2 regions of the Thalassotalea sp. SU-HH00458 genome follow, and region 2 is predicted to be linked to the other one. Evidence: predicted binding sites of a transcription regulator. Region 2 holds the regulator's gene; the other holds the start of a gene.
What was found. The regulator LexA, encoded in region 2, represses DNA repair genes until DNA is damaged. The targets are predictions, from matches to a motif close to TACTGTATNNNNATACAGTA.

Region 1 (4,362 bases), on a different contig from region 2:
AGGACTAAGAAATTGACGTTTCATATTCCACTTTTCGGTTTGTCCGGCACTGGCAATATTGATCGCCCCTGCTCCATAACGTTTATTAATGGTATCGAAGCACTGCATTAAAGCCGGATCACTTTTTTCAACGCTAAAAAGATCTCCTTGTTTAAATTGATCACTTGCCAGTTCAATAGCCCCCACTCCACACCGATAAAAATTAACGCCCGCCTGATATATTTGTGGTAACACCAATGAAACAATATTCGCTAAATAACTCGCACTATTGCTCGGAACAACCAGTGAATAAACAATGGCTTGCTTATAGTAATAATCATCATGTGGAGACGTTGAAGCAAACACCATTAACTTCTTAACCTGTGACGATTGCTGGCGTAGTTTTTTTGCCACAATACTGGCATGACTACACAATGCCGCTTTTAATACATGATAATCGCTAATGCGTTCACCAAAACTTCGTGTTGAAAATATCTCTTTTTTCGGCTCTTTAACCTCATCCCAAGTCAAACAACTGATGCCATTTAGTTCATTGACGGTCCGCTCAGACATAACACTAAATTGTTGACGAATATCTTTAGGATTTTGTTGGGCTAAATCAAAAGCACTATAAATATGTTGTGCGGCAAGCCTTTTACTAATGCGGCTTCCCACGCCCCACACTTCCGATGTTTGCATTCGCTGTAAAATTGGTGCTGCGCTATTAATATCATCAATTACAGCAACACCATCAAAACCATCCAGCTTTTTTGAGGCATGATTTGCTGCTTTGGCTAACGTTGCGGTAATGCCAAAACCAACGCCCACAGGTAAACGTATCTCTTTCCAGATGGCTTTTCTAATTTGGTGACCGTAGTCATACCAATTATCAATAACCTGATGAAAACGATCAAAATATAAAAAGGCTTCATCAATCGAATAAACATGTTGGTTATCACAATAACGAGCAATAATTGTCATCATGCGCTCTGATAAATCGGCATATAGCTCATAATTCGAAGAACGAATAACAACACCGTGTTTGTGTAATAAGTCTTTAATTTGAAAATAAGGCGTAAATTTAGGGATGCCTAATTTTTTAGCGATAGGACAAGCAGCACAAATACATCCATCGTTATTGGTTAATACCACCACAGGCTTATTACGGATACTAGGATCAAAAACCTTTTCAACAGAAGCATAAAACGAAGTGGCATCAACTAAGCAATACATGCTGAAAATTCTGGCACTTGATGATGTAAACGAATAGAACGAGTAACAACGCCTTCTAATTGAAAGTCATCTTCTGGTGTAATCATAACTGGCTGATGATGCTTGGACGCAGAAAGCAACCTAGCTTGTTGTTTATCAATTAATTTACAGACAAAGCAACCGTTAAAATTAGCCACAATAATGTCACCATTTCTTACGGTTAAAGATCTATCTACAATCAATAAATCACCATCAAAAATACCGACACCTTTCATTGAACCGCCTGATGCTTGGCCAATAAAAGTAGCATTGGGGTGTCGTATCAGTAATTGATCTAACGACAAACCTAATTCTTTATATTCTGCTGCAGGTGATTCAAAACCTGAAATTCCTGCTTCTATATATATCGGAATAACTTTCATAACGCTCACAAAATAACTGTATATAATTACAGTATACTTATCTATTGAAAATTAGAAAAGCTAAAAATATATATTTAACTGTTTGAGTTAAGATGTAGCGCTACAAACCCTTTTATTAAATTTATCATTGAAACCTGAAAAGCAAAAAGCCCGTCACTATCGTAACGGGCTTTTCTAAATATGGCGGTGAGATAGAGATTTGAACTCTACTCGAAGGTATTACGCTACAAACCCTAAAATTTATCTAACAAATTAAAGACGAAAAAAAACCGCTAACTTTTCAATTAGCGGTTTTTTAGAATATGGCGGTGAAATAGAGATTTGAACTCTACTCGAAGGTATTGCGCTACAAACCCTTATCTTGATTTTATCGTTGTAACTTAAAAAGCAAAAAGCCCGTCACTATCGTGACGGGCTTTTCTAAATATGGCGGTGAGCTAGAGCTTTGAACTCTACTCGAAGGTATTACGCTACAAACCCTAAAATTTATCTAACAAATTAAAGACGAAAAAAAACCGCTAACTTTTCAATTAGCGGTTTTTTAGAATATGGCGGTGAAATAGAGATTTGAACTCTACTCGAAGGTATTGCGCTACAAACCCTTATCTTGATTTTATCGTTGTAACTTAAAAAGCAAAAAGCCCGTCACTATCGTGACGGGCTTTTCTAAATATGGCGGTGAGATAGAGATTTGAACTCTAGAAGGGCTACAAACCCTTGCCGGTTTTCAAGACCGGTGCTTTCGACCACTCAGCCATCTCACCTGTGTGTTGCTTCGTTAAAAGCGGTGCGAATAGTAAAGACTACCAATATATTTGTAAAGGGTTATTTGAAAAAAATCTGTATTTTATTAAGAAAATATCAAGAATAAGCTTTCTCCCTTTCAATAAAAGCAATTGGTTAGTCAAAATGGTTGTTTAAACAAGACACTAAGATAAGTGACAAGAATAATAAATTATGGTTAAAAGTGCATAAAACTTTATGGTTGTGCTATGTTTTTATTAATAAAATATAATTTTTTAAAAGTTTCCTTCCTATGATAATTAAATTACCTACATTTATTGCTTGTAGTTTATGTAGTACCACTGTCTTTGCCCAAGAAAATTTTTTAGAAATAATAGAAGTTACCTCACAATTTAAAAAAGAAAACGTGCAGAAAGTCGCCATTTCAACCTCGGTAATAAATTATGAGCAATTTATCGAGCAAGATATCAACAATGCTACCGACCTCGCGAACATAACCCCCGGCATGTCATTTACTTCATTTGCACCTGGACAAGGAAATATGTCAATTCGAGGAATTCTCTCAAGTGAAGATGGCGCAGGAATGGATAGCTCTGTAGCGATATTTATTGATGGTTTATATCAAGGGCGAATGGCTCATTTAAATACTGAACTATACGAAATAGAACGTATTGAAGTGTTAAGAGGTCCGCAAGGTACAGTTTTTGGTAGAAATGCCATTGGCGGTGCCATTAATATCATTACTAAAAAGCCCGAAGATGAGTTTGCAGCCAATGTTTCAACGACGGTCGGTAGTTATAATACCTTACGATATAACGGCACGATTACAGGCCCCATCAATGAATATATGCAAGGTAAGATCAGTTTTAGTCATCGAGAGCACGACGGCTTTACCGAAAACATATTACTGAATGAAGAAAATCAAAATGAAGATAGCGACATTTTTCGAGCTCAGTTATCAATAAATGAAGCAAATTATCAATGGTATTTTTCTTATGAGAAAAGTACCGATGATCAAAATGATATGGGGCGAACCCCCATTGTAAATGGCAATTTTGACTATGTTAGTACTTGGCAAGCTTTGGGAGGAAAACCGTATTCTGCAACCTCTCCTATCTCTGGGTTTTCATTACGAGAAAGCGAAAGTATTACGATTCAAAATGACATTGAACTGGCTAATGGCAAAATAACGACAATTGTCGGATGGCGAGACAACTTATCTGACTGGGAAATGGCCAGTGTTGGCGCTCCTTTAGCGGGTAATTATGATCTCAATAATGGCATATTAGGTGCTGATGTTAATGATGATATTTATGAAAACGTTAAACAATATTCCATCGAATCACGTTGGTTAACTCAAATAAATCCTTCGTTAGATTTTACGCTTGGGCTCTTTTATTTACAGGAGAAAACCGACAGACTCGAACAATATAAACTCGATTTTAATTCCCTTGATACTGGGCAAAAAACCTTAGGGAATGAATTATCAAGTCAAAAAAATAAAACTCAAAGCGCTGCAATATATGCACAAACGCAATGGCAGTTTATGCCGCAGTGGCAGCTGATATTGGGTGGCCGATACAGCCACGACAAAAAAAATGCTGAATTTCTCACTATCAATTGTGGTCATCAAGACAACACGCTCGCCATTAATAGCCCATACTGTAGTTCAGGCCAAGGCAGCTTAAACATTTTACAAGAAACCTTTAATACCAAAGTAGATAAAACATGGTCAGATTTTTCACCTAAGTTGGCTATTCAATATTCACCAAACAAAAACATGATGACTTATGCGAGTATTTCTAAAGGCTATAAATCAGGTGGCTTTCCTGGCTCACCCGGGCTTGAGAATATTTCGTTGCAATCGGTTGATCCGGAAAAAGCGATAAGTTACGAATTAGGCATAAAATCAGATTGGTTAAAACAAAGGTTACGTGTGAATAGCAGTGCTTTTTATACCGATTATAAAAACTTACAAGTTACTTGGTTTGGTCCTTCAACGTTA
Region 2 (4,362 bases):
TCCCTGGCAAGTTAATCAAAGGCATGGGGGGCGCAATGGATTTAGTGGCCGGTGCTGATAATATTATTGTTACCATGACACATGCTTCAAAGCATGGAGATTCTAAATTACTCGCCAATTGTACTTTGCCGCTTACAGGTAAAAATTGTATTAAAAAGGTGCTTACCGACTTAGCTTACTTAGAAATTCATCAAGGTAAATTTCATTTATTAGAATATGCGCCAGGGGTTTCTATTGAAGAAATTCAAGCGCTGACGGAAGGTGAATTAATTGTTAGTGAAAACGTAAAAGAAATGCTTGTTTAACCTAGTTCGGCACTTTGGCTCGTTGAAAGTGCCGTTTTTTTTAATTCGTTGCTAATTATTTATTCGCATTTTCTAAATACTAATAAACGGTTATTTGCCGGCATAGTGTGGTCGGTGATTAAAGAAAAACCGGCAGCATTTGCCAAGGTAATTATGGCTTCAAAATCACGAATACCGCTGAGTTGATCACGTTCTTTTAACCACGTATCAAATTGTTGATTACTTGCGCTAGTAAATTTACCTTGGTAGTTAAATGGTCCGTAAATACATAAGGTTCCGTCTTTCGCTAAATTATTGCCAACGCCTGTGAAAAAGCGTTGTACTAGTGGCCAGCTCACAATATGCAGGGTATTGGCAGTGAAAATACCATCAAAAAAAGGCGTACTGTTGTCGTTAGTAAAAGACCAGTCTTCAGTAAGATCAAGGGTAATAGGCGCGCGAATATTGTTTAAACCGCTGTTAATGACTCTTTGCTGGATAGAAAAATGATTGGTGGCAAGATCACTGGTTTGCCAAATTAGTTGTGGTAAATGTTTAGCAAAATGTACGGCATGTTGACCCGTGCCAGAGCCTATTTCAAGCACCTTGTTTGTGGTACTAAACGCCTGATTTAATACTGATAAAATGGCAGACTTGTTGTTTTCACAGGCCTGAGAAAATGCTAATTCCATCCTAATTTCCTTTTGTTGACGCGTTAGCTTTGTTTAAACGGTAATGCCGCTAAACATTGCTTTTGATAACGCTTTAGTTGTACTCGTTCTTGTTGGCAGTAATTTTTTATCGGCGTTTTGAAGTGTTCATGTTTGATCCAATGATAAGAATAGGTCAATACGGCTTCAAAACCTCGTTGTATTTTATGCTCACCTTGTGTGCCTGGATTAAACATCGCTAATTTATTAGCAATGCAAAATTCGATGCCTTGATAATAACAAAGCTCAAAATGAAGATTTTTCACTGATTCACTACAGCCCCAATAACGACCATATAAATGCTGATGATCATAAAAGAACAATGAACAAGCAATATATTGATCATCTCGACTCGCGATTACCAGTAAAATATTATCCGGTAACGTTTGAAAAATTTGTTGAAAAAAAGCATAGCTTAAGTGCGGCTGATGACCTTTTTTTAAATAAGTTAATTGGTAAGTTAAATAGAAGTAATCTAAATGTTTCTTGGTAATGTCTTTACCGACAAACCGCTTAACCTGAACATCTTGTTGAGCAATTGAACGGCGTTCTTTTAAGGTGTTTTTACGTTTTCTGGCGGTAAATGTTGAAAGGAAATGGTCAAAACTTTGATATTGACGATTAAACCAATGAAACTGAACCGTATGGCGAAGATATACGTCATCAGGTAACTTTTCTTGAGCAGCTTGAGAAATTTCAGGAATAAACAACAAGTGCCAGCTATTGATATCATTTTGCTGGCAATACTCAATCAGTACTTTTATGATTTGCAGATAATCAACCGTTTCGCTTAGGAGCTTGTCATTTGGAATGGGGGTAACAGGAATAGTGCTGACTAACTTGGGATAATAATCTAAACCATTGTGCTGATAAGCTTGTGCCCAGTCCCAGTCAAACACATACTCGCCCCATGAGTGTTGTTTAATATATAACGGGATAATTGCTTGAATTGTTTTATCAGTAGATAAGGTTAAATGATGAGGCTGCCAACCAGTCTTAATACAAATAGACGTACTATCTTCAAGCGCTTTGAAAAATTCATAATGCATCAGTGGGCATAAAGAGTTTTCTACGGCTTGCCATTGGTTTTTGGCAATATCATTAATACTATGATGAAATTCTGCTTTCACGTGGCTCGTATTTTTAAGTGAAACGTTGGCTAAGCATAGCTGATTTTGCTTTCAGATATAATAACCAATGGCGAATAGAGAGGTTTTTATCTCATTCATTTATATAGCATTATGTCTGATATCTCGATTAAGTTTTTTACTTGACTAGTCAGGGTTGCGTTTATTTACAGCCTGTATATACTAACAGTTATAACTGTCAGTATATACAGGAAATTGTCGAATGACTAACCTACGACCACTTACACCACGCCAAGAACAAATTTTTGATCTTATTAAAGAAAATATTTCTCAAACGGGTATGCCACCCACGCGCGCTGAAATTGCCGATTTTTTCGGTTTTAAATCTGCCAATGCCGCCGAAGAGCATTTAAAAGCACTCGCTAAAAAAGGTTACATCGAAATGCTACCTGGCACGTCGCGCGGTATTCGTTTAGCGGAACAGTTTACTGAAGAAGAAGGCTTACCGTTAATTGGTCGTGTTGCGGCAGGAGAACCTATTCTGGCGCAAGAACATGTTGAAGATAACTATAAAATTGACGGTAATTTATTTCACCCTGCAGCGGATTATTTATTGCGAGTAAATGGCGAAAGTATGAAAGATATAGGCATTCTCGATGGTGATTTATTAGCGGTACATCAAACGACTGACGTGCAAAATGGCCAAGTGATTGTTGCGCGAATTGATGAAGATGTAACGGTAAAACGATTTAAACGTGAAGGAAATGTTGTTTATCTTCACGCTGAAAATGAAGATTTCTCACCGATAAAAGTTGATTTAACTTCGCAACATTTTAATGTTGAAGGCATAGCTGTAGGAGTTATTCGTTCTGCCGACTGGATGTAAATTTAACTTTTCCATATTGCTGACTTTTGTTCTCCTCTTTTTAATAAAAGTCAGCAATTTTTTACTTTTTGTCACTTTTCATGCTTTAGCCGAACTTTTATAAAGAATAATTCTTATTTAATCTTAGTATTCTCAAACTAGATTGTTTTTTGATTAAAAAATATTCACCCTCATTTCTACCTGATATTATTTTATTAGAGCAATTGCTTGATTTTTAGCCTATGGCGTCAGGCTATATAAAATGGACTTTTTAACGTTTTAGAGTTGATACTCTATTGTAATTGTTAGTGTTTTTACTTTTATTAAAGAAAATTAAGAATTGACCTAGATCAAGATTTAAGTAATTCTAGGACAGAAATTGAACAAAAATAATAATAAGGCGCACTTTAAGTGGTTAAAAAATAGCCAGAAAAAATAACAACAAAAACAACTAAAAGAAATCAAGATATTCGTTTTTTAATGATATTAAAGATTTTAAAACTTAGAAAGGGTGGAGGAGATGTCGAGTGAAGAGACGTAACCTAAGTTGGCTATTCCTAGGGCTATTAGTTCCTAGTATGGCTTGGGCAGATAAACAGTTAAATCTTACCAAAGGTGTTACTGATATAAGTCAGGAAGTATATGGTCTTCATATGTTTGCGCTTTATATTTGTACTGCAATTGGTGTTGTGGTTTTTGGGGCGATGTTTTGGTCAATCATGTTCCATCGCAAATCAAAGGGGGTAAAGCCAGCAACTTTTCATGAAAGTACCAAGGTGGAAATTCTGTGGACAGTTATCCCTATTGTCATCTTAATCGGCATGGCGGTACCCGCAACGAAAACACTCGTTAGCATGGAAAATAACGATAATTCTGATATCACTATTCAAGTCACTGGCTCTCAGTGGAAATGGCACTATAAATATTTTGACCAAGACATTGAGTTTTACTCTGTTTTATCGACTCCTCGTGGACAATATGAAAACCAAAATGGTGTTGGCGAAACAAAAGGTGAAAATTATCTTTTAGAGGTTGATAGACATTTGGTGATACCGGTTAATAAAAAAATTCGCTTTTTGATCACTTCTGATGATGTGATTCATTCATGGTGGGTGCCAGATTTTGCCGTTAAACAAGATGCTAACCCTGGTTTTATCAACGAAGCATGGGCGATAGTACCTGAGCCAGGAATATATAGAGGCCAATGTGCTGAGCTTTGCGGTAAAGATCATGGTTTTATGCCGATTGTCGTTGAAGTTAAATCGGAAGAAGACTACGCCCGTTGGATTGATGAACAAAATGAATTAATCGCTAATGCCGCTGCTGCAGAGGCTGCTTCTTTAAATGCTTCACTCTCTAAAGAAGAATTAATGCAATTAGGTGAAACTACTTACACGGCTTATTGTGCTGCTTGT

Region 1: the regulator LexA is predicted to act here: its motif matches at 1,628-1,647, upstream of ABXH06_RS05420 (LexA family protein).

Annotation. Positions count from the first base shown of each region.
Region 1 covers NZ_BAABWW010000003.1:39,718-44,079, forward strand. The annotation lists gene ABXH06_RS05415 (Y-family DNA polymerase) at 1-1,212, opposite strand, end outside; gene ABXH06_RS05420 (LexA family protein) at 1,200-1,613, opposite strand; tRNA gene ABXH06_RS05425 (tRNA-Ser) at 2,287-2,377, opposite strand; gene ABXH06_RS05430 (TonB-dependent receptor) at 2,650-4,362, shown strand, end outside.
Region 2 covers NZ_BAABWW010000005.1:119,894-124,255, forward strand. The annotation lists gene ABXH06_RS09320 (CoA transferase subunit B) at 1-305, shown strand, start outside; gene ABXH06_RS09325 (DUF938 domain-containing protein) at 365-976, opposite strand; gene ABXH06_RS09330 (GNAT family N-acetyltransferase) at 1,000-2,124, opposite strand; gene lexA (transcriptional repressor LexA) at 2,345-2,968, shown strand; gene coxB (cytochrome c oxidase subunit II) at 3,526-4,362, shown strand, end outside.